Regions from separate parts of the Lysinibacillus sp. UBA5994 genome, predicted to be linked through region 2. Evidence: a T-box and tRNA genes for the amino acid it is inferred to sense, from the RefSeq annotation. Region 2 holds a T-box; the other holds one or more tRNA genes.

Region 1 (15,774 bases), on a different contig from region 2:
GCCAGCTCCCTAATTCCTTCGCTAACTGTCCTCCTTCTGCATAGCTAAGACCTAATATTACAACTGCTGCTAATAATGCTAGATCTGCCATATGTAATTGGCCTAAGCCTAAAAAGCTAGCATAAATAATAACGGCTATAGCCCCAATAACACTCGATAACCAAAACTTAAATGAGGGACGTTCACCTGCTCTGAATAAAGCAAAGCCCGCAGTCGCTAAAGGTAAAAGTGCTAATTCTACCGCTCCGTGAGAAACTGGTAACCTTATCATTGCCCAAGATGTAAGTAAAGGAAACCCTAATACAGCGCCAAAGGATACTATTATCAAGCTTTTAAATTGTCTAGCAGTCGGTAGTCTTTCTTTTCTTACAAGTAAAACAATGGCTACGATGAACGCCGCAATGACAGCTCTCCCCAATCCTACAATCGTCGCTCCAAAATATGGTACAGCTGTACTTGTTGCGGGTAACGTTAGACTAAAGCAAATTACGCCCACAAATCCTAACAGCAAACCTATTTTTTCTTTTCTTTTATCCTGCATGTTCTCATCCTTTCATTTTCCTCTCCATCTGTCCCTGGTATAATCCATAGTAAGTGGCGCTATCTCAAAAATAAACAGAATTTTCTACCAACTGTCCTGGTACAGATAAAGGAGGAAGGATGATGATTGCAAAATATTTAGAAGTTGTAGAGGACATTAAAGAGCAGCTTGCTAATGGTGTGCTCCTTGCAGGCAGTAAACTACCTTCCGTTCGACAACTGTCTGAGCAATTTTCCTGCAGTAAAAATACAGTGATAAGAGCGTATAATGAATTAGAAAAGGAGCATCTTATTTTTTCCAAACCCAAAAGTGGCTATTATGTTGTGAATAACATAGAGCAACCAACTACAAACCAACAAGTTATTGATTTTTTATCAGCTGGCCCAGACAAAAGCATTATGCCCTATATTGAATTTCAGCATTGCATCAATCAAGCTATTGACACATATAAAGAAGAATTATTTAGTTATAGTGATCAGCAAGGGCTTTACTCGCTGCGTGTACAATTGGCTAAGTATCTACAGGACTTACAGGTCTTTACTGAACCTGATCGATTATTTGTTGTCTCGGGCTCACAGCAAGCATTACATTTACTAGCGGCAATGCCTTTTCCGAATGGTAAAAATAATATATTAATAGAACAGCCTACCTATTTTGGTTTTATAGAATCTGTCCATCTGCAACAAGCTACAACTTTTGGGATTGATTTAACAATGGAGGGCATTGATTTAGATCGTCTTGACTATATTTTTCGCAATAATGACATTAAGTTTTTTTATACTGTGCCGAGATTCCATAATCCTCTTGGTCATAGCTATACAAATGACGAAAAAAGAAAGATTGTGGAATTAGCAGAAAAATATGATGTTTATATTGTGGAGGATGATTTTTTAGGAGATTTAGATCCTAATAAAAAAGCGGATCCGTTTTTTTCTTTTAATCCCACTGGCAGGGTTATTTATATTAAAAGCTTTTCAAAGGTATTTCTTCCGGGTTTAAGAGTAGCGACAGTCGTCCTTCCCACTATAATGACAAATCATTTTCTACGTTATAAATTTAGTGCTGATTTCAATAGCTCTGTGCTCTCGCAGGGTGCCTTAGACATTTATTTAAAAAGCGGTATGTTTAATAGTCATATTAAAAAGATTAAAGAGCTTTATGTAAGAAAAATGAGCGTTTTACAGGAGGCTTGCGAATCATTACTTCCCACCTCTACTAACTATACGAAACCAGTATCAGGCTTTTATCTTTCCGTTGTTCTTCCTGATAATGTAAGTGCTAGGCAGGTGGTTCATTTATTAAAGGAAAAAAATATATTGATGGATGACGCTGCTAGAATGTATCTACCAGAATTTAAAAAAGATAATCTTATTCGTTTAAGTATTTCTCAGGTAGATGAACCATTAATTTATACTGGTATTGAGGAACTAGCACTGTGCATTTCATCATTTGAACGTAAAATGCGCTATCCAAATCCCATTCACCTATTGTAATAAAAAAAGGCATTGATTGTGAGCAAGCTACACATCAATGCCTTTCGTTTTAAATTATTTTAAATGACTATCGAAGAATTTTACCATGGCATTATAGAATTCAATTCTATTTTCTTCATTTGCAAAGCCATGTCCTTCATTATCTTTTAGCATGTACTCTACATCCACACCTCTAGCGCGTAAGGCTTCCACAATTTGATCGGATTCTGCTTTGTTTACACGTGGGTCATTTGCTCCTTGTGCGACAAATAATGGTGTTTTGATTTTATCTGCATGGAAAACTGGTGAAACAGCAGTTAACAATTCTTTGTCTTTCTCTGGATGACCTACGCGCTCATAAAACATGTTACGCATAGTTTCCCAGTAAGGAGGGATGGTATTTAATAATGTAAATATGTTAGATACCCCTACATAATCAACTGCAGCAGCATATAAATCAGGTGTATACGTAATACCCGCTAATGTTGCATAACCACCAAATGATGCCCCATAAATACCGATGCGATCAGGGTCTGCAATGCCTTGGTCAATTGCCCATTGGACACCATCAGTGATGTCATCTTGAATCTTCAGACCCCATTGCTTATTACCAGCCTGAAGGAATTCTTTACCATATCCAGTTGATGAACGGAAATTCACCTGTAGCACTGCATAGCCACGATTAGCTAATAATTGTACTTCTGGGTTGAAGCCCCACATATCACGTGCCCAAGGCCCACCATGAGGATTGACAATAAGAGGGAGATCTTTTGCTTCTTTATTTTTCGGTAAAGTTAAATAGCCATTAATCGTTAAGCCATCTCGGCTCTTATATGAAATTGGATGCATTTCTGCCAGTTCATTCGGATTTAACCAAGGGCTTAAAGTGGCCAACTCGGTTAATTCATCTGTCGTAGAATCGTAATAATAATATTTTCCATAGACAGTATCACTTGAAACACTCACAATAAATTTGGTCATTTCTTTATTGTAATCATTGATACCAAGCTCACTTTCATGCACATTCAGCTTGCTTTGGATTTTACGGAAAAGCTTTTCAAAGTTCTCGTCAAAGAATTGGTAATGTGGTTTATCTGTTATATACGCACCATATAGCAATTTATCGTGTTCGGCACTATATAAGACACCAGAAACATCTACTTGATCATTAGACATAATTACTTCTTCATTACCTTTTAAGTCGTATTTCACAACTTCTACTTTGTCTCTACCTTTGTTAGATGTAGCGTAAATGTATTGATTGTCTTTTGAGAAAGCTAGTGGCATTACTTCATCTCCAGCTTCCATTTCAATAAATGGCTTGAATTCATCCTTTTCAGAATCTCGATAAAGGATCGTTCCTTCCACACCATCTGAGGCTACGGCAATTCGCACATTTCCATTGCGATCGGCTAGCCAGCTCGTAATATTACCCGGATTTTTTGCAACGTGAGTTGTTTCCCCAGTCTTTACATTCAACTTGTAGACATCAAAAACTGTTGCATCTTCCTTATTCATCATGATAAGAATTTCATCTTTAACACCCTGTAGGCCACTTAATATCCCAACTGTGACATTTGGATATGGCGTTAGATCTTTTTCCTCAGAGCCATTAAATGTTGTAGAATAAATATGGAAGTTTTCATCTCCACCTTTATCCTTTACGTAGAGTAAATTATTATCCTTCCAGTAAAATCCTGCAACGTCTCGATCTTTTGAATTGGAAACACGAACAGGCTCACTATCATCATTCATCTTTTTCACGAAAACATTCGCTCTGTTCTCCCAAGCAGAGGAAAAAGTAATGTAATTGCCATCTGGCGAAAGTTCATAACCAAAATTACCAGGATTTTTCATAAAGTCTTCAACTGAAATTTCCTTTACACCTTCATGATTGGAACCATTTTTTATTTGTTTTGCATTGTTTAATATTTTTACTGCATCTTGTTTTGAAATTGCTTCTGTATTTAATGATAAGCCATTAAATAAACCAATCTTATTGGCCTTCTCTAAATAGTCAGCAAGTGAAGCTTCTTTTTCTTCTTTATTTAACGCTCTAACTAAAATACGAGCCGCTTCATCACGTTTAATTGTCAAACTTAAATCTGTGAATTCTCCAGCCTTGACCCATTTATCAATAATTTGTTGACGCATTGAATCTGAACCGTGCTGGAATGTTAAAGTTGTTACAGCTAAATTCAAAAATTCCTGCGCTGACACATGTTCTTCTTGTGCTGTTACTGTGCTATTAGTTTCATTTGCAGCACGGACTTCTTGCATTGTTGCAGGAATAACTACAGAGGTTGTTAAAATAATTGCTAACGATGCAGATAAAAATCTTTTTTTCAAAATGATTCCTCCCTATATCAGTTTACGCTATATCGTTTGTCGATATATTTAAATTATAACAATTCTAGCATTATTGTCAATAATTGAGAGGTTTTTAATTAAGCCAAAATGAAAGCGAACTATATAGAATAGTTCGCCATACCTCTATTAAAATTTCCTGCTTGCTCCCCCACCAGCAGAAGATCCGCCACCAAATCCGCCAAAGCCCCCTCTACTCGAATGTCCTCCACAAAAACTTCCTGGATAACCGCCATAGCCTCCAGAGCGAGGACCTCCGCCGCCTTTCGAAAAGAATGAATAGATAATAATAACAACGATAATGATTAGGATAATTAACCAAGTGGGTATGTCATCCTCTTCTTTTGTTTGCTCTGGCAAATCACCGTTCCAATTATACTCTTGGGCAACAGCGCGGAAAACTTCAGAATAGGTTGCTTGAAAAGCTTGGTCTAGATTACCAGCACTTGCTGAGGGATAAAATGCATTATCTAAAATGCGTCCTAATTTACCATCTGGTAATGCTCCTTCTAGTCCCTGACCCACGGCAATTACAACGTCGTTATTTCCTTCCCCTTGACCTAAGGTAGCTAAAATTAGGACACCGTTATTTTTATCCTTGTCACCAATGCCCCATGACCGAATCAATTTTGTCGCATACATTTTCGGCTCTTGTCCATGAAGACTATCAACTGTGACTACCATGATTTCAGCACCCGTGCCTTGATCCAACTGCTCAGAATATTGATTTATCTCTTCTTTGACATTCGCAGAAATTACATTGGCAAAGTCATGTATATACGTATTTTTCATCGGTGATGGCATCGTTGCTTCTGCTAGATTCGAGAAAAAAAGAAGCAACGAACAAACGATGATCATCTGTACAATGCAACGTTTCATTATTGTGTACCCGATTGACTAAAATCGATAGATGGTGCTTTGTCCGCTCCTGCTGTGGCTTTAAAGTATTCTTTTTGTTCAAAGCCAAACATCCCTGCCATCAAATTCCCCGGGAAACGTTTAACATGTTTATTGAATTGCTGCACCTCATTATTGTAATCCTCACGTGCTACTGCCAGACGATTTTCCGTACCTGCTAGCTCATCCATTAACTGGCGGAAGTTTGCATCTGCCTTTAAGTTTGGGTAATTTTCTACAACTACTAGTAAACGACTAAGAGCGCCAGTTAAAGCATCATTGGCAACAGCTTGCTCCTCTGGTGAGCTTGCACTTCCCATTTGTGCACGTGCCTCCGTAATATTCGCTATCACCTCTTGCTCATGATTCGCATAGCCTTTCACAGATTCCACTAGATTGGGAATCAAATCATAGCGACGTTGGAGCTGATTTTCAACTTGTGCCCATTTAGAATCAACATTTTCCTCGGCTGTCACCAGACTATTGTATTTAGGTATAAATAATAAGGCGATTACAACAAGAATGATGACAATTATTCCAATTGGTCCAAGTAACTTTTTCAATTTTAATCCTCCTTGACTTGCTTTTCCTTCTATCTTTAGTCTACATTTTTACCTTTACATTTATACCGTATGAAATTGAATTGACACGACATACTAAATACTGCAACAAAAAATTATTGAGGAGGCGTTTTTTTTGTCACAATCGTTTTACAATGAATCATCAAACCAAACAAATTTAAATCAACAACATAGCCTAAATCATGGTGGACATGAAATGATGGACATGCATGAAACAATTGGCGAAATTATTGCAGGTATGAACCAAGCGATTATTTTGCGTCCCCATGTAAAAGATCCTGAATTACTCAACATTTTGGATCGCCAATATAATTTCACTCTTGGTATGTACAATACGATCGTAGAGTCCTTTAAAACAGGACACGATCCATCTGTTCCAACAGGACGCTACCAAATGGAAACAGGAAATGATTTCAAATATGGCCTAAATCCTGGTCAACCAAAAAAGCCGATGCAAAACGCTAATGAAATTAATGATGAAGCTATTTCTGGATTTTTACTTGGAGCTCAAAAAGGAGCAGCGAAATGTATGACAACTGCTGCGTTGGAGACAACAAACCCTGTAGTTCGTCGCGTTGTTGCGGATAGTATTCCTAACTGTATTGAAATGGGATACGAATTATCCATTTATCAAAATAAACACGGCTATTATCAGGTGCCTCAGTATTCCCAACAGGATATGCAAACGATGCTGAATGCATTCGACACAACATCTAATCCCCTTCATTAAATAAGAAAAGCACAAAAAAGCGAACGAGCATGTCGTTCGCTTTTTCAGCTTTATAATACTTTTCCTAAAAACGCTTTCGTACGGTCGCTTTGGGGATTGCCGAATAGTTCCTCTGGAGACCCTTCTTCTACAATATAGCCCCCATCCATGAAGACTACTCGATCACCTACTTCACGAGCAAAGCCCATTTCATGTGTCACAACTACCATTGTCATCCCTTCAGCTGCTAGATTTTTCATAACATCTAGCACCTCTTTTACCATTTCAGGGTCAAGTGCTGAAGTTGGCTCGTCAAATAAAATAGCTTTTGGCTTCATTGCTAAGGCACGAGCAATCGCCACACGTTGTTGCTGACCACCTGATAGCTGCTCAGGATAATTATAGGCCTTGCTGTCGAGCCCGACCTTTTTTAATAGCTCATGTCCTAAAGCTTCTGCGTCTGTACGATTCATTTTACGAATTTGCATAGGTGCCATCGTGACATTATCGATAACCGTCATATGCGGGAATAAGTTAAATTGTTGAAACACCATACCCACTTCAGCGCGAATTTCATTGATATTCGTTTTAGGATCATTAATTTTTACATTTTCAATATAAATAGCACCATCCGTTACTTCTTCTAACATATTGATGCAACGGAGAAATGTACTTTTTCCTGAACCAGACGGCCCAATAACACAGACAACTTGTTTTTCTTGAATTTCATAATCGATTCCTTTTAATACTTCAAGCTTGCCAAAGTATTTGTGTAGGTTTTCAATTTTTATCATCTAGCTTCCCGCCCTTCTACCTTAGCTTTACGAGGGACATAGCTATTGCTAAATCGTTTCTCGATAAATGCTACAATCTTCGTTACACCATATGTCAACACTAAATATAATAATGCTGCAACGATATACGGTTCCCAGAAGCGGAAGCTTGCACCAGCTACGACCTTACTAGCGTATAAAATATCTGGTGCTGCAATTACAGTTACGAGTGAAGAATCTTTTAATAATGCAATAAATTCATTGCCCAATGGCGGAATCATACGTCTAAATGCTTGAGGTAAAATGACCTTACGCATCGCTTGGTTATGCGTTAATCCAAGAGAGCGAGCAGCCTCCATTTGCCCTTTTGCAATACTTTGAATCCCTGCACGGAAAATTTCCGCATTATAAGCAGCACAGTTTAAAATAAGCGCTGTAATCCCTGATACCATATAACCTAAAGAATGACCAAAAATTGTTGGAATAACTGCTAAGTGAATTAACAAGATTTGTACAAGCATCGGTGTTCCACGGAATAAATCGATATATAGTTTAGATGGCCAATAAATCCATTTTTTACTCGATAATTTTCCAAGGCCTAAAAATAGTCCTAATAGAATACCGCCAAAATAACCACTAAGTGTCAAAATAAGTGTTACGCCAATACCTCGTATAAACATATCTCGGTAGTTCCAGACAATGTCCCAGCGTAAGTCAAAGATGTCCATCCGAAAACCCCATTCCCCTTTAAATTACAATTAATAAATGAGCTGTTAGCAAAGTTACTATGTTAGTAGCATCATTTCATTCATTTTTATTGAAAATCAATGCCTGTAATTTCTTTTAATTTACCGTTTTCTTTAATCTTTTTAAGACCTTCGTTTAATTTATCTAGCAATTCTTTATTCCCTTTTTGAACCATGAAGCCATAGTATTCTTTTTCGAATGCATCATCTTCAATTACTTTTAGTTTTTGATCTGGGTGAGCTTTGATATATTCATAAACTACTGCATTATCTCCGATAGCTGCATCAACATTACCATTTAGCATCTCTTGGATAGCGATTGGCTGACTTTCAAAAGCCATAATATTTGTACTTGCTTCCCCTTGTAGCTTTTTCGCTGCCATATGACCAGTTGCATTGATTTGTACAGATACTTTTTTATCTTTTAATTCATCAAGAGATTTAATCTTTGAATCTTCTTTCACAACAATTAATAACTGAGACTCATAATACGGTTCTGTAAAATCAAATGATTCTTTACGCTCTTCCGTAATTGTGATTCCAGAAGCACCGATATCTGTTTCACCGTTCTTAATTGTTTGGAACACTGGCTCCCATCCAATATTATTCCACTCAACCTCAAAGTCCATCTCATCTGCGATAGCTTGTAGAATATCGACATCAATCCCTACAATTTTCCCTGAATCGTCAACAGATTCAAATGGTGCAAAAGTTGCCTCAGTACCTACTTTGTAAACTTTTTTGCCATCTCCACCATCTTCTGAAGATGAGCTACCTGAAGATGCATCATCTTTTGTACCACAACCTGCAAGTGCTAATGTTAAAGCTGCAATAATCATCAGTAACATCCAACCTGTTTTTTTCATTGTATTTCCCCCTAGTTCGATAATTTTCCGAATTACGTATTATTTTTCGCAATTCGGAAATGTTAGACTATTAGGTCAATTATATTAACATTATAGTATTTAGACAACAACTTTTCGCATAAAATTAAATATTTTTTCATATAAATTTATAATAAATTCATATAATTTGAAAAAACATGTATAAATAACAAGAAAATTAACCTAAAACTAATATATATACAATAAGAACCATGCCAAATTTCGATAAATTTAGGCAAAAAAAAAGAATCCCCTCAGATAGGATTCTTTTTTTTCGACTATTACTAGTCTCACGTACAGTATGTTCACTAAAAAATAATTTGGAGTTGTTGCTTTTTTGAAGGTTTGAAAGGAATAAATAGGGGAATAATGCCAACTAGGACAGTATTCCCTTTATTCTTCCTCTCGATCTCCAGTAAGCAGGCTGCTAAACTACTTATTAGGAGATGAGCTATAACAGTATATCAATTGATCAGTAAAATGGCGCCCTCGGAGGGAATCGAACCCCCAGTGCAAGAACCGGAATCTTACGTGTTATCCATTACACCACGAGGGCAAAAGACACAAAAAAAAAGTACTCACTCTAGGCTTACGAAAAGCATGATGTAGATAACCCTCATTTTTGAAGCATACCTGCAAAATAGTGTCCTGTACTTTAAACCTTATAACCTTAATCATTATACAAGCCTATCCTATATAATTCAACCATAGAATGCAAAAACAATTTATTTTTTTTAATTTCACTTTAGCAGGGTTAATATTTGACCTTCCCTGACTATAATGTGTATGATAAGGATACAGCTGAAATACAAAGGAAAATTTTCAGCAAAGGTATTCGAATTTAGCTTTTTAAGGAGGATTTAACATGAATTTAATTCCTACAGTTATTGAACAAACTAGTCGTGGTGAGCGTGCATATGACATTTATTCACGTCTACTTAAAGACCGTATTATCCTTTTAGGAAGTGCTATTGATGACAATGTTGCTAACTCCATTGTCGCTCAGCTTCTTTTCCTACAAGCAGAAGATCCAGATAAAGATATCTCTCTTTATATTAACTCACCTGGCGGATCCATTACGGCTGGTATGGCTATCTATGACACAATGCAAATCATTAAACCACAGGTACAAACAATTTGTATTGGTATGGCTGCATCAATGGGTGCTTTCCTACTTGCAGCTGGAGAACCCGGTAAACGTTTTGCCTTACCAAATGCTGAAGTCATGATTCACCAACCACTAGGTGGTGCACAAGGTCAAGCGACAGAAATTGAAATTGCTGCTAAACGTATTCTATTCTTACGTGAGAAATTAAATGGCATTTTATCTGAACGCACTGGTCAACCACTTGAAGTCATTGCAAGAGACACAGATCGTGATAACTTCATGACTGCTGAACGTGCAAAAGAATACGGTTTAATCGATCATATTATGCACCGTAGCGATAATAAATAAAAAATAGAAGGCATCACAGAATTGCTCTGTGATGCCTTTTGTATTTAATGAATGTTAATCTTCATTTTCAATAATTGTTGCCAATGCTGTAACCGCTTGCTCAGCATCGTTACCTTCACTGCTTAAAGTCACTTCGGTACCTTTAGCAACTGCTAAGCTCATAACACCCATAATGGATTTGGCATTTACTTTTTTCTCATCTTTTTCTAGAAAGATATCAGCACTAAAACGATTTGCTTCTTGCACAAATAGTGCTGCTTGTCTAGCTTGTAGTCCTAATTTTAATTTAACCTGGACTCTTCTCTCAATCATTCTCAAAACTCCCCTTCACTACCGTTCATCTATTAGTTTTATCTTACCTTACTTACTGCAAAAGAACAATAAGCGATTACGCATGACATTCATACCTGAAAAGTATGATAACTTAACCACCTATTTTTTCACCACGCCTTAATGCATCCGCAATCTCATCAATTTTTCTCAATCGATGGTTAACACCTGATTTACTAACCGTTCCACTAGATACCATTTCACCAAGCTCTTTTAATGTCACATCTTGGTATTCAACACGGAGACGTGCTATTTCACGAAGCTTCTCCGGTAGTTGATCAAGACCAATTGAATTTTCAATAAATCGAATATTCTCAACCTGCCGTAATGCTGCTCCAATGGTTTTATTTAAATTGGCAGTTTCACAGTTCACAATACGGTTGACACTATTACGCATATCTCGCAAAATCCGAACATCTTCAAATTTCATCATAGCCTGATGCGCTCCAACAATATTAAGGAAATCTGAAATTTTTTCTGCTTCTTTTAAGTAAGTTACAAAGCCTTTTTTACGTTCAATTGTTTTGGCATTGAGTTCAAATTCATTCATCAAATCCATTAATGCCTCACCATGTTCTTTATATAAAGAATAAACCTCTAAATGATAAGCCGATGTTTCTGGATTATTGACGGAACCTCCTGCTAAAAAGGCTCCTCTTAAATAAGCTCTTTTTTGGCCGCTCTTTTGAATGAGCTTTCTTGAGATAGTATGGTTAAATTGAAAGTCGTCTGAGATGATTTCTAAATCAATTAATAGCTCACGCGCTCCTTCTCTTACACGGCATATATACACATTATTTTTTTTCAATCGCATTTTCTTACGAACAAGTAATTCAACATTGTACGGATACAATTTTTTCATAATCGTATATAGTCTTCTGGCAATTGCAGCGTTTTCGGTTTGCACGTCTAAGCTTAGTTGTTTATTTGCAAAGGATAATGAACCATTCATACGAATTAGGGCAGAAACTTCTGCTTTCATACAATGATTGTCCGCTTCTATTTGTGTCAATTCTTTTTTTGTTTCAGAAGCAAAAGACATATCACGCCCCCCTTTCAATCATGATTTCTATGTATATGTTCATCTTACCATATACAATAAAGCCATTATGTTTCTATTATTGGTCCTCTTACTTTTTGATGGTAAATATCAGCATAATCTACCAGCCATTCTGCAACATTTGTAGCATTATGTCGAACCGTTCCATCTGGTCGAATTGTAGCAATGTCTCGTTTGATAACTTCTAAACCCATACTTTCAAGCTTTGCTACGTCAAATGTTACTGGTTCCGCTCTTTCTTCTTTATACAGTTCTTTTACAGGGTTAGGGAGTTCTTCATCATTTACTAAAATGGAATCGATAAAATCATGGCCAACATGCTTATGTATGGCTGTTACATGATCGCCTGCTGTATAGGAAATGGTTTCACCCTTTTGTGTCATTAAATTACAAACATATATTTTTCTTCCTTTAGCCTTAACAACTGCTTCACCTATTTCCTTAACAAGCAAATTCGGAATAATACTTGTATATAAGCTTCCTGGTCCTATTAAAATATAGTCTGCACGAAGTATTGCACGAATAGCTTCTGGCAACGGTTGCACATTTTCAGGTACTAAAAAAACGCGATTAATGCGTTTCGTCGCTGTCGGGATTTTTGATTCTCCCTCGATAATTGAACCGTCCTCAAGCACAGCATGTAAGGTGATTTTTTTATTAGCTGCTGGAATAACTCGACCATGAACTTTTAAAACCTTTCCCATCTCACTGATAGCATGATTGAAATCACCAGTAATATCAGTAAGGGCTGTAAGCATTAAATTCCCTAAGGAGTGACCTCGTAAGTCTTCAGATGCCGAAAAACGGTATTGAAACATTTGCTCTACAAGGGGCTCAATATCTGATAATGCTGCAATCACATTACGTACATCGCCAGGCGGTGGGATATCGTAATCATCACGTAAACGACCTGAAGATCCACCATCATCTGCTACTGTTACAATAGCAGTAATATCAAATGGGTGATGCTTCAGACCGCGAAGTAACGTGGAGAGCCCTGTGCCACCACCAATTACCACAAGCTTTGTTTGCTTTTTCCCCATTCACTCATTCCTTTCTACGATTAATATCACGATGCGTAATAACCGTATTTTCCTTGCCCGCAAAATATGCACCAAAAAATTCTGCTAATGTCACGGAGCGATGCTGGCCCCCAGTACAACCAAAAGCAATAACAAGCTGTGATTTACCTTCTTGTCGATAGAGAGGAATCATAAAGTCTAATAAATCCGTCAGTTTTTGTATAAGGATTTGCGTATCTTCCAACGCTAACACATAAGAAGATACCTCTGTTTGAAGACCCGTTTTTGGACGTAGCTCCTCCACATAGTATGGGTTTTTAAGAAAACGAACATCAAACACTAAGTCCGCATCAATCGGCATACCATGTTTAAAGCCAAAGGACATAATGTTAACGGTAAAAATAGTATCTGCCTCACTTGCAAATTCTTTTACGATTTTTTCACGTAATTGCTTTGGTTTCATGTTAGATGTGTTATAAACAAAATTGGCACGACCCTTTACTTCAGATAAAAGTACTCGTTCCTGTTTAATTCCATCTAGAGGTAAACCATTCACTGCTAATGGATGTGCACGTCTCGTTTCTTTATACCGTCTGACTAATGTGGCATCATCTGCATCTAAAAATAAAATACGAGCAACAATATCGCCTTCTTTTAGTATATGGTCTAATGCGCCAATTAGAGCATCAAAAAAGTCTCCTCCGCGCATATCCATTACTGCTGCAATTCGGGTACTGTTTTTACCAGAATCTCTTAATAAGGTTAAAAAAGTTGTAAGTAACGCAGGTGGTAAATTATCAATACAGTAATACCCTAAATCCTCAAAGCTTTGAATAGCTACTGTTTTCCCAGCCCCAGACATTCCTGTAATAATAACCAATTCATGTGTACTTTGTTGGCCTTCAACCACCACTGTCATGCAACTCCTTTATTGTTCTTTTGAAATTTGTATTTTCTGATGAAGTAATTCAAAATTCGTTGTATAGTCAAACGTGCCATACTGAATGCCTGATTGCGAAACAGCAAATTGTAAATTAGTTCGATCTCCTTCAGCCATTGGCAAATGTGCTAAATCCTCTACTGGGTGCCATGCAAGTTTGCCTTCTCTTGTTTCTTCGAATGGTACTCCATCTACATCCTTTGCAACAAATGTATAGAGCATCCATTCATCCACTACGTCATTGTTTTCTTTAATGATCATCGTATAAACACCCTTTAAATGAACATGTAAAGGTATGACGTTTGTCTCTTCTTGAAACTCTCGAATAGCAGCCTCGAAGATTGACTCGCCACTCTCCATTTTCCCTCCTGGAGCTACATACCAGCCTCGTCTTGGTTTCTGAAGTAATAATACTTTACCGTCTTTTACGGCAATTAAATTTGCAATTCTTTGCATAGGCACACCTCTAATCACTTTTGCATTCTACTCTTCATTATAACAAGACCTTGTAAGTTTTGTCCTCATTTACAACTCTTGTACGTAGACAATTAACAATTTAGTTCTATTCAAAGATAACCATTTCATCTTGGGCGAAATTTACGTTTATCGTGATATTATTATTTGATTTTTTACACATAAAAAAGTAGGTTGCTCCCACCTATTGGAGGCGGAAACAACCTACTAAACAAAATAAAAGGGGGATTGCTAATTACATTTTTAATCATACACCTTTTATATGTCATTCAAGTTACAGCAATATTAAAACCACATTAAAATTGTATTTTTTTCCTTAAAATAGCCCTATTAGGCATTAATTTTCTCTAATAGCTCTTCTACATAATGTTGAACAGCTTGCGCGGCAATACTACCGTCACCAGTTGCTGTTACAATTTGACGAAGTGATTTTTCACGAACATCTCCAGCTGCAAAGATACCTGGGATTTTTGTTTCCATCGTTTCATTTGTCAAAATATAGCCAGCCTCATTTAAAATACCTAATGACTCAAATGGTTTCGTTAACGGAAGCATACCTATATAGACGAAAACACCATCTGTAGCAAATTCAGATTCTGTACCATCGACAGTTGATTGTAGTGTTACACTGCCAACTTTACCATTCGCTTCATTAATTTCTTTTACAGTTGCATTCCAAATGAAATCAATTTTTTCATTGGCAAAGGCACGATCTTGGAGAATTTTTTGTGCACGTAATTTATCACGACGGTGGACAATTGTCACTTTATCAGCAAAGCGAGTTAAATAAACACCCTCTTCAACAGCTGAATCTCCGCCACCTACGACAACTAGATTTTTTTGTTTAAAGAATGCTCCATCACATACTGCACAGTAGCTGACACCACGGCCACCAAGCTCTTTTTCACCAGGCACACCCATTTTTTTATACTCAGCACCAGTGGTGATAATAATGGCACGTGTTTTATATTCTTTTGCACCTGATTTAATTGTTTTATATTCTTCTCCATCGATGATTTCCGTTACATCACCATAGGCATATTCAGCACCAAATTTTTTAGCATGCTCAAACATTTTTGTAGAAAGCTCTGGTCCTAAAATTGTCTCAAAACCTGGGTAGTTTTCTACTTCTTCTGTGTTTGCCATTTGTCCACCAGGAATGCCACGTTCAATCATTAAAGTAGACAAATTTGCACGAGATGTATAAACAGCAGCAGTCATCCCAGCAGGACCTGCACCAATAATTACTACATCATAAATTTTTTCTTCCGACATAAATACTTCCCCCTAAACAGAATACTTTTTATCTTCATTCAACCAATACATATAACGTCATCTATAGAAGAAGATCAATGACGCTAAGGAAAAATTGGTGATAGCGTTAGTATGTTCATCGTATGTGAAAGTATAAAGTTATTCAACTATGTTGCTCACACATTAATCATGACTGTTTGGCAAAAACGTTAAGATTTCGTCAATATACTTTGATAAAGTAGATACAGAAACTCCATATTGCTGCGCA
Region 2 (15,774 bases):
GCATGTCCTTGAATAGCGTTTCGCCTTCATGACTTGCTGTTAGACCGTCTACTGTTAGGACATCGTTCCCAATTTCACGGCCGATTTGGAAGTTGATGAATGGATATTTACGGCTTGATGGCTTAATATCATCCAGCTCAATTTTATCCAGCATTTTTTTACGAGATGTTGCTTGCTTCGATTTAGAAGCATTGGCAGAGAAACGTGCGATAAACGCTTGTAATTCTTTAATTTTCTCTTCTTTTTTCGCATTTTGATCTTGTGCCATTTTTTGTGCTAATTGAGAAGATTCATACCAGAAATCATAGTTCCCTACATATAATTGGATTTTAGAGAAGTCCAAATCCGCAATATGTGTACATACTTTATTTAAGAAGTGACGGTCATGGGATACAACAATAACTGTATTCTCAAAGTTAATCAGGAACTCTTCCAGCCACTGAATTGCCTTTAAGTCAAGGTGGTTGGTAGGCTCATCGAGTAATAGTACATCAGGCTGACCAAACAGTGCCTGTGCCAGTAATACTTTAACTTTGTCAGAACCTTCAAGATCGCCCATTAGCATGTAATGAAGATCATCGGAGATACCTAAACCGTTTAATAGTGTAGCCGCTTCTGAATCAGCTTCCCAACCGTTTAGCTCTGCAAATTCACCTTCTAACTCTGCAGCACGCATGCCATCCTCATCGGAGAAATCTTCCTTTGCATAGATAGCATCTTTTTCTGTTTTCACGTCATATAGGCGTTTATTCCCCATAATAACTGTGTCGAGCACTGTATGCTCATCATATTCGAAGTGGTTTTGTTTCAGGACAGATAAACGTTCGTCCTTACCCATCGATACATTTCCTTCCTGCGCTTCAATTTCACCAGAAAGGATTTTTAAAAATGTTGATTTACCAGCACCATTTGCCCCAATTAAACCGTAGCAATTGCCTGGTGTGAATTTTATATTTACGTCTTCAAATAGTTTACGATCGCCATAGCGAAGACCTACATTACTAACTTGAATCATGCAAGTTCCTCCTTTTTTCACAATGGCTCTAGTATAGCATGAAATATGTTCCATAGTCTATAAACATTATTAAATCAAGGTTTGGCGTTCTTTCCACATTTTTTGTTAAACATAAACTGAATAAAGATACAATAAAAAATCTAAATTTGGTGTAACTTTCTTTGAGAGTGAGGCGTCTATATTGTAGTGTGATTAACTATTTTTGAAAAAGAATAGAAAAATGACATCATTTACCACGGGGATTTTAGTTGCTTATTCACAAAGGTTTCGTCTAAAATGATTCTGACTGTTTATATATCAAGTAAATCATCACTGGTGCCCACAAGCCCATCCCCGTTTTGAATGCCAGCTATTCGTGGCTCTTTCATTTATACTAGATAGATGTTGCTAAAGTTAGACTAAAAACATCACAATCCTCATAAATGATTTCATTCATTTATCTTGATGATAATTTCATATAAGAATGCTGTAAGCTAAAGAATTATTCGTTTGTGGTAATGATATGCTATGCCTGCGTTCAACTAGGACATTCAGCCCTTGTGGCGGGAATGATGATTAAATAAACACATCGATGGAAATTTTAACAATTGGAGGTATATTATGGGTAAGGGCTTATTATGGACAGCCACTTGTGTAATAGTAGTTTTAGTTGGGTTTGGTAGCTACTATTTTATTAAAGAAATAACAAACTCTATGGCATACAATAAATTAGTAGATGAGTATAAAAAGCCAGAACCAATTGAACATATAGAGGAAGAATATGATGTTATTGTCATCGGTGGTGAGCCAGAGGGAGTGGCTGCGGCTGTGGCTGCTGCTCGAAATGGTGCGAAAACATTGCTGGTCGAAAAACGACAAGAGTTAGGTGGATTATTTACATATGGTATGCTGAATTTCCTCGACATTCCTCGTGATGGCCATAACAACTCGATTAGTGAGGGAATATTTAAGGAATGGCATGAGCTTGTTAGAGGGAATGACGCTTTTGGCATTGTAGGTGCTAAGGCAGCCTTTAAAAAGCTAATCGATGAAGAGCCCAACTTAACGTTATCCGTGCAAACCGAGGTTGTGAAAGCAAATGTCAAACAACAACAATTAACGTCTGTGGAATTAAAAAATGAGTACGGTACATATGTTGTGACGGGGAAATCATTCATAGATGCTACACAGGATGCTGATTTTGCTGCCTTGTCGGGCGTTCCTTTCTTTGTGGGCGGAGAAGATATTGGCATAAAGGATAAGCGTATGGCTGTGACTTTAATGCTACATTTAAAAAATGTCAATTGGGATGAAGTCAAAAAAGCGGCTAATTCCGGTGTATTTGGCGGTGCTAATTTAAATCATACGGTGATGTGGGGCTTTACAAAGCTACATGATGAATACAAGCCATTACAAGAGGGTACAAGATTACGAGGGTTAAACTTAGCTCGTGTAGATGATGAATATTTCATCAATGCCTTACAGATTTTTGGTATTGATGGCTTGAATGAATCCTCAAAACAAGCGGCGATTGTCGCTGGGAAGAAAGAAACGTTACACATTCTAAAATATTTACAAACAAACTTCCCAGGGTTTGAAAAGGCTGAAATTGTCAGCTATCCAGAAGAACTCTACGTCCGAGAAACGAGACATATTTGGGCAGAGTATCAATTACCAATGGCAGACCTGTGGAAAAATAGTGATCAGTGGGATAGCATTGGCATTGCTTCTTATCCAGTCGATGTGCAAGCGCAAACGCCTCATGATTATGGCTATGTGATCGCTGCACCAAAGCAATATGCTATTCCTTTCCGGTCTTTAGTACCGAAGGATATTGATGGCTTACTGGTTGTCGGACGCTCTGCTGGTTATTCATCACTTGCAGCTGGTAGTGCACGTATTGTTCCAACAGGGATGGTGACAGGTGAAGCGGCTGGGACTGCGGCTGCTCTTGCACAGAAGCACGATGTAACCTTTAGAGACATGAGTAAGGATAAATCATTAATCGCTACATTACGAAAGCAATTAGCTAAACAAGGTGCCTATGTTGATTCATTTTCAATTGAGTATCCATATCAAGGAGAATGGTATGATGAAGCCATTCAAACCCTCATTAATTACGGCCTTGTTGTGGGCGGCTATGATAATGACCTAAAAGTAGACAGTAAGGCGACGAAAATAAAGTTTGCTAAAATGTTAAAAGAGAGCATGCTACGTGCTGGTGGAGAAAGTGCAGCAGGAATGAAGGACCAGCTCGAAATTGTCATCAATAAAGTTTATAATCAAGGCGATGAAGCTATTGAGCGAGATGAGTTAGCTCAATATTTGGCTGACGTCCTCATCGGTGAATCCAATGCGACTAGCTGGGATACATTGGTAGAAAAAGGAATTGTCACGGAGAAAGTAGCGAAGAAAGTCTCTGATAATAAGAAATTAAAATTAAAAGAGATGTATGCGATTATGGCTGATGTGATTCATTATGTAGAAAAAAAACGTTCCTCCTTGTGAGGAGCGTTTTTTGCTGAAACGGCAACGTAAAAAAGGGTTGACGCCAATTAGAAAGTCCTGTAATATATGTCAAAATCATAAAAAAATTCGATGAAAAAGAGAGTAATTGATGGAATGACTGGCTAGCGAGTTAGGGATGGTGGGAGCCTAATGCAGGAACCATGAATGAAGCGCACTTTGGAGAAGATTCTCGAACAAATAGTAGAGAATAGCGGGGCGTCACCTCGTTAACAACGGAAAGTGGTCATGTGACATGGCAACTAGAGTGGTACCACGGGATTATCATGCTCTCGTCTCTAATTATAGAGGCGAGGGCTTTTTTATTTGAACAGGAGGAGGAGCAAAATGAATCAACAAATCGCCGACAGTATAGCAGTCGCATTAAAGCAGCAAATAATAGGAGAGGACATATTGTCATTATTAGAAAAACCCAAAAGCTTGGAGCTAGGGGACGTAGCCTTTCCATGCTTTACTCTAGCAAAAGTGTTGAAAAAATCACCGCAAAGTATCGCAGCACAGATAGCAAGTCAATTAAATCATGACAGTATCGAGCGTGTGCAAGCTGTTGGTGGCTATGTCAATATTTTTCTTGATCAACAAAAGGTGACGCAACAGGTGTTACGCAAGATTCTGCGCGACAAGCAACAATATGGTACTACGCCAACAAAGATGGGAACGGTCGTCTTGGATTTTTCCTCTCCTAATATCGCCAAGCCTTTCTCGATGGGACATTTACGTTCAACGGTCATCGGTAATGCCTTAGCAAATATTGCAGAAAAAAATGGCTATCAAGCCATTCGTATCAATCATTTAGGGGACTGGGGTACACAATTTGGCAAGCTTATTGTTGCTTATCAGCTTTGGGGTGATAAACAAGCTATTTCGGCTTCCCCGATAGAGGAGTTATTAAAGATTTATGTGAAGTTTCATGAAGAGGCCGAGCAAGACCCAACGCTCAATGAACAGGCTCGTGCCGCCTTTAAAGCATTGGAGGACGGTAATGAAGAGGCGCAGGCATTATGGCAATGGTTCCGAGATGTGTCATTCATAGAATTTCAAACAATATATGAGCTATTAGGAATTCATTTTGATGCCTTTATAGGTGAAGCCTTTTACAATGACAAAATGCCGTCCGTTGTAACAGAATTAAAAGAAAAAGGGCTCCTTGTGGAATCAGAAGGTGCGTATGTTGTGGAGATGGAGGAGATGCCTCCATGTTTAATAACGAAAACGGATGGAGCCACGCTTTATGCGACGCGTGATTTAGCAGCAGCCCTGTATCGCCAACAGCACTACCAGCCCCAAAAGATGTTCTACGTTGTTGGCAATGAGCAGTCCCTCCACTTTAAACAACTTTTTCAGGTCATCGAAAAAATGGGCTATCCTTGGGCAAAGAATCTGCAACATGTGTCATTTGGCATGATGCTGAAGGATGGCAAAAAAATGTCGACTCGTAAAGGTAAAGTGGTGTTATTAGCTGATGTACTAGCAGAAGCTATAACGACGGCACAGCGTAATATGGAGCAGAAAAACCCTTCTCTACCTAACAAAGAGCAAGTCGCAAAGCAAGTGGGGGTTGGAGCGGTAATTTTTAATGATTTAAAATCCCATCGTCTCAACGATATTGAATTTTCAATCGAGCAAATGATGAATTTTGAAGGCGAAACAGGGCCATATGTACAGTATACATATGCACGTATTTGCTCTATTTTAGATAAAAAGAAAGCTCCGACTCAAGATATGCTATTCAAATCTTTAGGAGAGCAGGCTTGGCCGATTATTTTATTACTAGAACAGTTTCCTAAAACGGTAGCTATGGCTTTTGAGCAGGCTGATCCGTCCCAAATAGCGAAATATGCCTTACAACTGGCACGTTTATTTAATAAATATTATGCACAGTACAAAATATTAGTAGAAGATGAACAGCAAGCATCCCGTCTTGCATTATGTCAGAGTGTTGCTATTGTTTTAAAAGAGTCATTAGCCTTATTAGGTATCGAATCACCTGAAAATATGTAAGAAGCATTATCCATGTAAAGGTAAACTGTCCAATCATTGACCAACCATCGTAAAACATGATAAAAGGATAGAGGAATCCATGCAAGCTTTTCATAAATGAAGGCTGCGTAATAACAGAGGGGATCAAACAATTGGCTAAAAAACATTGGACATTATCACTCACCTTCGTGGTCATTAGTATATTTTTTGTCGCTCTTAATATGAGGCCAGCTGTCACGGGAATAGGACCGCTTTTTAATGTCCTCATGACATCCTTACAAGTCTCGAATACAAGCATGAGCTTTCTCACAGCTATCCCCGTTTTTTGTATGGGATTATTCGCACCTTTGGCTGTCCCGCTTCAGCGAAAAATGGGCACGAAATCAGCTATCACCCTTTTAGTGGCCATCCTTGTCGTCGCGAATGGGCTACGCTTTTTCCAAGCAAGCTATCTCTTGCTCATCGTGACAAGCTTTGCGGCAGGCTTAGCGATTGCAATGATTGGTCCTATCCTAAATGCTTATATTAAGAAAAAGTTTCCAGAACGCTTTACGACAATAGTCGGTATCTATTCATTCGGTATAGGCGTAGGGGCTACTTTAAGTGCAGCCTTAACCGTGACTTTTTATCAGAGTTTTAGTAATAGCTGGACAATCGCCCTTGGTATGTGGTCAATCCTTGCTATAGTTGCTCTCGTTATCTGGCTAGCGGCAATTCCATCCGAACACAACGAGCAGCTCCAACAAGTAACTACGTCAGAAGAAGTCCGTAATCCGTGGACATCTAGACGTGCCTGGGTAATTTTACTGTACTTTGGTTTACAAACATCACTCTTTTTCTCAATCATGTCATGGCTTACGCCGCTATTGCAGGACAAAGGCCTGTCATTAGAGGCATCCAGTGCTATGCTAACAATTATGTCTATTGTACAAATGATAGGGAATATGGCGGTACCAATTCTCATGGAAAAATGGCCAAGTCGAATGGCCTGGCTACTAGTGTTTAGCTTTGTCGGCGTGATTGGATTTATGCTACTCTGGCTGACAGCGGGTATTTACCTATGGCTGGCTGTTTTATTAATTGGTATTGTGCTAAGCGGGCTATTTCCAATAGGACTACTGTTGCCTCTTGATGAAGCCAAAAATGATCAGGAGGCCACTAGTTGGTCATCTATGGTGCTGGCAGGTGGCTTTATGGTAAGTGCCATTATCCCCATTCTAATAGGCGTGTGCTATGACCTAACGGGCAACCATACATGGACGTATCTGATCTTTGTATTATTAATGCTCGGCATTCTAGTAACGACAGGACTATTAAGAAAAAAATGATTGTAAGAGACATGTGTCAGGTTGCACATGTCTTTTTATGTGAAAATTATTTTGAGGGTATAATATCCTTCCATCCTCACAGCAAATTTTGTCTTCCATCAATATTAATGGGTAGAAAGAAATGACTTTAGGGAAGTTGCTGCATTTTTCTAATATTAATTTTCCAATAATAATATTATGTAAACTTGAAACATTACTAGTCCTTGATTATGATAGAGAAGAGAGAATGTAGAATAGAAAGTTTTGGTGAAGGTATGTATAAAAAAGTGCTCATTTTAGGAGCGGCAGCTTTTCTGGTAGCAGGCTGTGACAGTCAAATAGGGACAGGATGGTTTCAAAATAAAAAGGCAGAGGTGGAAACAGAGGGAGCTGTGACGAAGCAACAGGAAAAAATTGTCCCAGAGGTCAAAGTAATTGGAGAGTATGGTGTTGGAGCAGGCATTATTATCAGGCAGCAGGATGATCAACTGTATATTTTAACGAATGGCGCACTAGTGGCTTCCAAACCAACTGCCCTCGTTCAATTTGGTCAGGACAAGCTGGTAGCAGCGACTATTCATGTCATGTCAACAGCCTATAATATGGCCCTGCTACGAGTAACCTATCAAGCGGATGTGCAAGTGCCTAATTTATATGAAGGTGAGCTAAATCAGCTAGCTGTTTATGTGAATGGCTTACCCTATACGATTCAAAAATACCAAGATAAAGTAGCGGCTTATTATATAAAAGCGGAACAATCGATACCTTTAGGAAGCCCTGTCATGGAGGCTGAAAACGGAGCCATTGTCGGATTATATTTTAATCGACAACAGCAAGGAGCGTCGCAGCCATACATATTGCCTATAAAGGAATTCCAAGCATCCATCGATGAATGGATTGAGGAGGGCATGACAGCCAGTGTACGACTTTCCCAATCGAAAAACTTATACCCCTATATTGAACAAGGGGATAAAGAAGCTGTACAGCAAGCAATCGAACAATATGGAGAAAATATATTTGCGTATAATACCGATGAAATTATGCTATTTTTAGATACGTTTCACAAGTATTTAAAGGGGGCTGTGACAACCCAGGATGCAAGTGTTTTGAAACCGATTGTCGGGACAGAGGCTATACAGGAAACCTTGGCTAGTATGGTTGCCTATTATGCTTCCAAGCAAGCCAAAATTCATTTCTCAAACACGGATATTCAGGCAATTCGTGTAGAGGGACAGCGTCTTATCGTACAGGCTAAAACGGAATATATCCTGACGAATGCTGCTGGACAGGAGGCACTTGCCTACTCCAACATGTTGTATGAGTTAGAAAAAAATGAACAGGGCGAGTACAAGCTACTTGGTCTCACAAACAAGGAGTGAATTTTGCATGGAGCAAGCTAGACAAATGCTACAGCATCATTTTGGCTATGATACCTTTCGGCAAGGACAAGCCCAGATTATTGAACAAACATTACGAGGGCAGTCAAGTCTTTGTGTCATGCCAACAGGTGGAGGGAAATCCATTTGCTATCAAATTCCAGCGCTAATGCTTGAGGGGTTAACCATCGTGATTTCGCCACTGATTTCACTGATGCAAGATCAGGTGGAGGCTTTACGTACAGCAAATATTCCAGCAGCCTATATTAATAGTACGCTGACGGCACAGGAAGTGGATGAAACCATGCAGCTTGCTAGTGCGGGTTATTTAAAGCTCCTCTATATTGCACCTGAACGACTGGAAAGTACTACGTTTCTTCAAGCATTGTCGTATTTATCTGTCCCATTACTTGCGATTGACGAGGCTCATTGTATATCGCAATGGGGGCATGATTTTAGACCAAGCTATCGTTCGATCCACAAGCTTTTTACGCTATGGCCCCAAAAACCCACTGTTTTAGCGCTGACAGCTACTGCAACGCCAACGGTTTGTGATGATATTCGTCAATTGTTAGCGATTGATGAGCAGGCAACGGTCATGACAGGCTTTTCACGTGAGAATTTGGCACTTTCGGTGTTAATTGGTGAAAATAAAGAACGTTATGTAAAAAATTATGTACAACAAAATAAACAGGAAGTGGGCATCATTTATGCAGCTACTCGAAAAGCTGTGGATGCCATTTATGATGTGCTGAGTCGCTCTGGTGAAGACGTTGCGAAATATCATGCAGGTCTATCAGAGAACTTACGAATGGCTGAGCAGGAGCGGTTTTTAAAAGATGAGGCACGTATCATGGTGGCAACGAATGCTTTTGGTATGGGTATTGATAAAAGTAATGTGCGCTTTGTGTTGCATTATCAAATGCCTCGTAATATGGAGAGCTATTACCAGGAAGCGGGCCGTGCTGGCCGAGATGGTCTGCCAAGTGCTTGTATTTTATTGTATGCTTCAGGGGACGTTCAAACACAGCGTTTTCTTATCGAACAGTCACAGGATGAGGCTCGTATTACACAGGAGCTAGCTAAACTACAAACAATGGTCGATTATTGCCATACTGAGGGCTGCCTACAGAATGCGATTTTAGCGTATTTTGGAGAAGTTGAGGAGGAGCCATGTGGGCGTTGTAGTAACTGTATTGACGGGCGAGCAGTGACAGATGTGACAGAGGATGCGCAAAAGGTGCTGGCCTGTGTTGTGCGTATGGGACAAAAATTCGGGAAGACCATGGTGGCACAGGTGCTAATTGGCTCTAAAAATCAAAAGATCGCTGAATTTGGCTTTGCCCGTTTATCGACCTATGGCATTTTAAAAGGACAATATACCTCAAAGGATGTCTCCAACTTTATCGAATTTTTAATTGCAGAGGGCTTGCTGGCCGTGAAGCACGGTACATTCCCTACAATTTATGTATCTGCTGAAGGCAAGGAAGTGCTGCTTGGCAATCGACAGGTCATGCGTAAGGAAGCTGTCACAGTGAAGAAGCTGGTGGATAATGATCCATTATTTGAACACTTACGGGTATTACGCAAAGAGATTGCCGACGAAGAAAAGGTCCCACCATTTGTTGTATTTTCTGATAAAACGTTACGTGAATTATGTGATAAGAGACCAACTGTACTGGAGGATTTACGACAGGTGAGTGGTATAGGCGAAGTAAAATATGAGAAGTATGGTCAACGCTTCTTTGACGCACTACAATCGTTTTTGGAAGCCTCTGTTTAATAAATTTGTTGCTATTGTATAAAAGAGAGGTGTCCCACAAGCTGGAGACACCTCTTTTATATTATTTTTCCCAATGCTTCGCAATGAACGTATCACGCCCAGAAACGGCACGGTCTTGCTGATAGTGTGCTGTCTCTTTTTTATAATAATCCTGGTGATAATCCTCTGCTGGATAAAAGCGTTCAGCATCGCGAATTTTGGTTACAATAGGTTTATCAAAGCGTCCGCTATTGGCAAGCTTTTCTTTCGATGCCTCTGCGATTTGCTTTTGCTCATCTGTATAGGTAAAGATTGCTGTAGTATAGGATTCACCACGGTCATGGAACTGTCCATACGCATCCGTCGGGTCAATTTGCATCCAATAAATATCAAGGAGCTGCTCATAACTAAAAATAGCAGGGTCGAATTCGATTTCGACTACTTCTAAATGACCTGACGTTCCTTTTTTGACATCTTCATAGGTTGGGTTTTCTAAGTGGCCACCCATATAGCCTGAAGTGACTTTATGTATACCGTCCCACTCGACAAATGGCTTGACCATACACCAAAAACAGCCGCCAGCAAATGTCGCTTTTTCTATCATTTGAATCATCCTTTCTTTTGTGAAAATATTATAGCATTGTTTTACGCCAAACTGTGCAAATGGGTGTAAAATAACGTTTAGATAGAAAAACATGGAATAGATCCTTTTTATAATGAAACTTTCTAGCTAATCAATCGTTACATTAACTATATCAAAATAGAGGAGTTAGTTGTTATGGAAGAGCAAGATTATACGAGACGCTCCCAACGTCCTAAAAAGCGTCGATTACGTAAAGGGAGAGCATTTTTTACACTATTACTATTGTGTATTATTGTGATTGTGGGCTATTCGGTCATGCAATATCGCAGCGGACTTGAATTAGCCAACGACACCAAAGTTGCACAGGAGGATTTTACGGGTGATAGCATCAAAGGGGATATCGAAAACTATTTGATTTTAGGGGTCGATACACGTGGAGAGGAAAAATCACGGACTGATACAATGATGGTATTATCCTGGAATAAAGCAAACAACGACATTAAACTCGTATCCTTTATGCGCGATATTTACGCGGATATTCCAGGCTATCAATCCTATAAGCTTAATACAGCTTACTACCTAGACGGTGTTCAGCTATTAAAGGATACATTGACAAATATGTTTGGCCTACCGATTCATCACTATGCACTAATTGATTTTAAAAACTTTGAATCCTTAGTGGATATTTTAGCGCCAAATGGTGTGGAAATGGATGTTGAAAAGGACATGTCTGAAAATATTGGGGTAGAGTTAAAGCAAGGTGTTCATCGTTTAAATGGACAGGAGTTACTAGGTTATGCGCGTTTCCGTCATGATGCAGAAGGAGATTTTGGGCGTGTTGCACGTCAGCAAAAAGTGATTGAGGCATTAAAAACAGAGTTATTAACGCCTACGAATATGTTGCATTTACCAAAATTTGTTGGTGCGGCACAGGGCTATATCACAACAGATTATTCATCTACTGAGGAAATGCAGCAAGTACTTAAATTGCTATCAAAGGGCAAGGTAAACATTGAGAAAGCAACCATCCCTATCGAGGGTAGCTATCAATTCCAAAACTTTAGCCATGCGGGCGATTCAATTGTCATCGATGTGGAGCAAAACAAAGCCTTTTTAAGTGATTTTTTAGGTATTTCACTAGAGTGATGTTTCGCAAAAACCAGCATTATCCTGTAATATAAAGGTAGAGCATTTGGATTGGGGTGGATATATGGAAAAAGAGAGACCAAAAGAGCGTTCAAGCCTGTTAGCAACCAAGTTTATTCGTTTTTTAGGTGGTAGAAACCTATTATTTACACTGGTAATTTTATTACTGGTGGCATGTGTTATTTTTATGTTTAATCAAGTTTCCTTTATCTTTACCCCGCTACAAGTTTTATTTGAAGTAGTCATTTTACCAGGGGTACTAGCCGTCATTGGTTACTATTTATTACGCCCATTGCTGGCGATTCTAGTACGATGGCGCATTCCAAGAATATGGGGTATTTTAATCCTCTATATTGCGGTCATTGGTGTCATTACGTTACTTGTGGTGCTAGTCTATCCGTTTTTACGCGATCAGTTCACGAATTTAGCACAGGAATTCCCAGAGTACTTCATGGCATTTACACAAAACATTGTAGAATTCCTAAATCATTCACGTTTTAATGAGTACTTAGATAAAATTAGTTTTAATTTTGATGAAGTTTTGAATAACTTCACAACGGATATGGTAAAAACAGTGAAGGATATGGCGACCAATGTAGCACAGGGTGTGGCATCTGGTATTACCGGCTTCCTTTCAACGTTAACAGGTATTGTGCTATCACTTGTAACGGTGCCATTCATCCTGTTTTATTTACTAAAAGAGGGCGAAAAATTACCGAAATTTATGCTGAAAGTGTGCCCACCACGTATGCGTAAAGAGGTAACTGACATTTTCCATGACATGGACAAGCAAATTAGTTCGTACATACAGGGACAGATTTTAGTATCCATGTGTATTGGGGCAATGGTAACGATTGGCTTCTTAATTATTGGCATGAAGTATGCTTTATTGCTCGGCTTCCTTGCCATGATTACAAGTGTGGTGCCCTATTTAGGACCCGTTATTGCGATCACACCAGCAGTCATTATCGCTCTTGTTACATCCCCATTGATGCTGATTAAGCTGGCAATTGTATGGACAATCGTTCAGTTAATCGAAGGAAAGTTCATTTCACCGCAAATTATGGGGAAATCACTCAGTATTCACCCGATTACGATTATCTTTGTACTATTAACGGCAGGCTCGTTATTTGGTGTCCCAGGCGTTATTTTAGGGATTCCGGGCTATGCAATCTTTAAGGTACTTGTCACGCATTTATTCAAGCTCTTTAAGCAGCGCTATAATCGCTACGAAGATGACGTTCATCAAAAATATGATATCTAATAAACGACCAGCTACTGCTAGCAACGCAGTAGCTGGTTTTTGCTGTAGAAAACGGCATTATGCTATTCTAGTAGTAGAGTCAAAGCAAGGGGGAAAAGGAAATGGCATACATACCGATTAATTTTCAAGAGAAACTGGCTAAATTTCAAGAGCATTGGTCTCCAAAGGTTATTGCTGAAATGAATGATTATCAATTCAAACTCGTCAAAGTTCAGGGGGATTTTGTTTGGCATAAGCATGAGGATACGGATGAGGTATTTATCGTCCTTGAGGGGCAATTAATCATCGAATTCCGAGATGGCCAGGTAAGCTTGCGTGCAGGAGAGATGTTTGTTGTCCCACGCAATGTGGAACATAAACCCTTTGCAGCTTCGGAGTGTAAAATTCTGCTTGTAGAGCCAATGGGTGTCGTGAATACAGGTGAGGAGCAATCAGAGCTTACCGCTGAAAATGATGTATGGATTTAACCATCATAGAAAAACCCTTCCAACAAAATGTTAGAAGGGTTTTTACATTGACTAATTATTGCTTTGCTAATAATTGTACTTTTGCTAAGCGATCCACGGCTTCTTGCAGAAGTTCCTTTGGTTGAACTAATGCTAAACGTAAATAGCCTTGTCCAGCTGTACCAAATACGGTTCCTGGAACTGTGACAACGCCTACTTGTTCAATCAATTGAAAGGCTAATTCTGTGCAATCGATAGCATAGGGATATTTAGCCCATACGAACATTCCACCATCAGAGGGTGCGGCTTCCCAGCCTAAAGCTTGTAAGCCATTCATCAGCGTTTTATGGCGCTCTGAGAAAGTAGCACGTAAGCTTTCCGTAATTTCCTCTGCGTTATCCAGTGCTACGACAGCCGCATCCTGGATAGGCTCGAAAATACCAAAATCTAAATTTGATTTTAATTGCTTAATAACAGCGATCATTTCTGCATTTCCTGCGATATAGGCAATACGTGTTCCAGCAAGGCTAAAGCTTTTAGAGAGGGAGTTAATCTCCATACCGACCTCTTTTGCTCCTGGTGCAGCTAGGAAGCTAATAGGGCCATCTCCCGTAAAATAGAACTCTGAATAGGCAGCATCATGGAGGACGATGATATTATACTTTTTAGCAAAGGCGATGACTTTTTCAAAGTATGCTAATGACGGCATCGCTGGTACAGGATTTCCTGGTAAGTTTAAAATCAATAACTTTGCTTTCTGTGCAATTTCTTCTGGTACAGCGTCTAAATCAGGTAAATAATCGTTGTCGGCTGTTTGAGGCATGTAATAAGGTGTTGCGCCAGCTAAGTGAATCCCTGCGTCATACGCTACATAAGCTGGGTTTGTGGATAAGACGATGTCTCCTGGATCACAAAAGGCAATTGGTAAATGCACTAAGCCTTCTTGCGAACCAATTGTTTGAATAATTTCTGTCGCGGGATCTAGATCAACATTACTACGACGCTTATAGTAGCGACTCACCGCGTCATAAAAACGCTGTGTGCCAGTCAGTGTATAGCCATAAGACTCGGCTAAACCTGCACGATAGGAAAGATGCTCACGTATTTTGGCATGCGGAGGAAGATCAGGGCTGCCTAAGCTTAAGTCAATTAAGGTCATGCCCTTTGCTTGCTGCTCTCGAGCAAAATTTTTCAAATCTCCGAAAATTGCTGGTGTAAATAAAGACATTTTTTTAGATGGTACGATTTTCAAGACTAGTACACTCCTTGTAGTTGTATAACAGAATAGTAGTTCACATTTTATCATACTGAAGCGCAGAAAGGGACAGATATTCTGAAAAAAGAAAATATTTATATAATGGAGAGGATGTGTGCATAGACTAGCGAAAAAAGATTTTCTGCCATTGGGAGAAGCTACTATAAATTCCTTCAAAGAGGAAAGTGTATTATACTGAGTATAAAGCTTTTCAGGTGGGGTGAGTCTTATGAGAACAGAGCAAGAAATGTATGATTTAATCCTAGCCACTGCACAACAGGACACTAGAATTCGTGCTGTTTACCTAAATGGCTCAAGAGCAAATCCGAATGTACCAAGGGATATGTTTCAGGATTTTGATGTTGTGTATGTCGTAACAGATACAGCCTCTTTCTTACAAGATGATAAATGGATTCAAGTATTTGGTGAGCAGCTGATGGTGCAGGAGCCTGATCGATTGGATAAGGGGCTTGGCTTGGACAAAGACTTTTCTTATAGCTATACATATTTAATGTTATTAAAGGATGGGCATCGCATTGACCTTCGCTTATTATCGACACAAGCTATGCTGGATGAATATGGACAAGACAAGCTGACAGTCCCTTTACTCGATAAGGATCAGCTTTTGCCATCTATCTCTCCATCTTCAGATTGTGGCTATCATATTAGTCCACCGACTGTGGGGCAATTTGCCAGCTGTACCAATGATTTTTGGTGGTGCTTACAAAATATAGCCAAGGGCATTTGGCGAGACGAACTCCCATATGCCAAGCAAATGTTTGAGGAAACGACAAGGCAGTCCTTACATCAAATGCTTAATTGGTGGATTGGTCAGCATCATCATTTTCAGATATCTACAGGCAAAATGGGAAAGTATTTAAAAAACTATGTGCCAGCTAATTATTGGGCATTGTACGTAAAAACCTATGCGGACGCTGATTATGCTAACATGTGGAATGCCCTGTTTGCGGCATGTACACTCTTTCGAAGCATCGCAAAGGAGGTTGCCCATCACTTCCAGTTCTCGTACCCTCACGAGGATGATGCTCGTATGTCAGCCTATTTGAAGCATGTACGTACATTACCACCAGATGCGAAAACGATTTTGTAAGGGGGAAGAGGGCATTGAAGGTTT

Evidence for each region. A T-box is a leader RNA that pairs with one kind of tRNA and senses whether it is charged. The one in region 2 lies ahead of argS (arginine--tRNA ligase), so its partner is inferred to be a tRNA-Arg.
Region 1: it encodes a tRNA-Arg, which carries the amino acid that the T-box ahead of argS (arginine--tRNA ligase) is inferred to sense. The anticodon was not compared.

Annotation. Positions count from the first base shown of each region.
Region 1 is NZ_DJAU01000002.1:180,048-195,821, forward strand. It holds gene B3D98_RS01165 (DMT family transporter) at 1-541, opposite strand, end outside; gene B3D98_RS01170 (PLP-dependent aminotransferase family protein) at 664-2,034, shown strand; gene B3D98_RS01175 (S9 family peptidase) at 2,089-4,362, opposite strand; gene B3D98_RS01180 (TPM domain-containing protein) at 4,510-5,259, opposite strand; gene B3D98_RS01185 (LemA family protein) at 5,259-5,840, opposite strand; gene B3D98_RS01190 (spore coat protein) at 5,974-6,588, shown strand; gene B3D98_RS01195 (amino acid ABC transporter ATP-binding protein) at 6,639-7,361, opposite strand; gene B3D98_RS01200 (amino acid ABC transporter permease) at 7,358-8,068, opposite strand; gene B3D98_RS01205 (basic amino acid ABC transporter substrate-binding protein) at 8,155-8,952, opposite strand; tRNA gene B3D98_RS01210 (tRNA-Arg) at 9,452-9,526, opposite strand; gene clpP (ATP-dependent Clp endopeptidase proteolytic subunit ClpP) at 9,836-10,426, shown strand; gene B3D98_RS01220 (HPr family phosphocarrier protein) at 10,481-10,738, opposite strand; gene whiA (DNA-binding protein WhiA) at 10,851-11,798, opposite strand; gene B3D98_RS01230 (gluconeogenesis factor YvcK family protein) at 11,864-12,859, opposite strand; gene rapZ (RNase adapter RapZ) at 12,864-13,757, opposite strand; gene B3D98_RS01240 (NUDIX hydrolase) at 13,767-14,234, opposite strand; gene trxB (thioredoxin-disulfide reductase) at 14,583-15,527, opposite strand; gene B3D98_RS01250 (tetratricopeptide repeat protein) at 15,690-15,774, opposite strand, start outside.
Region 2 is NZ_DJAU01000026.1:200,939-216,712, reverse strand. It holds gene B3D98_RS09140 (ABC-F family ATP-binding cassette domain-containing protein) at 1-1,015, opposite strand, end outside; gene B3D98_RS09135 (FAD-dependent oxidoreductase) at 1,616-3,502, shown strand; T-box leader at 3,584-3,803, shown strand; gene argS (arginine--tRNA ligase) at 3,848-5,521, shown strand; gene B3D98_RS09125 (CynX/NimT family MFS transporter) at 5,653-6,828, shown strand; gene B3D98_RS09120 (TcaA NTF2-like domain-containing protein) at 7,083-8,186, shown strand; gene recQ (DNA helicase RecQ) at 8,194-9,966, shown strand; gene msrA (peptide-methionine (S)-S-oxide reductase MsrA) at 10,028-10,549, opposite strand; gene B3D98_RS09105 (LCP family protein) at 10,724-11,674, shown strand; gene B3D98_RS09100 (AI-2E family transporter) at 11,739-12,938, shown strand; gene B3D98_RS09095 (cupin domain-containing protein) at 13,040-13,405, shown strand; gene B3D98_RS09090 (aminotransferase class I/II-fold pyridoxal phosphate-dependent enzyme) at 13,461-14,636, opposite strand; gene B3D98_RS09085 (aminoglycoside 6-adenylyltransferase) at 14,869-15,750, shown strand; gene B3D98_RS09080 (ATP-binding protein) at 15,765-15,774, shown strand, end outside.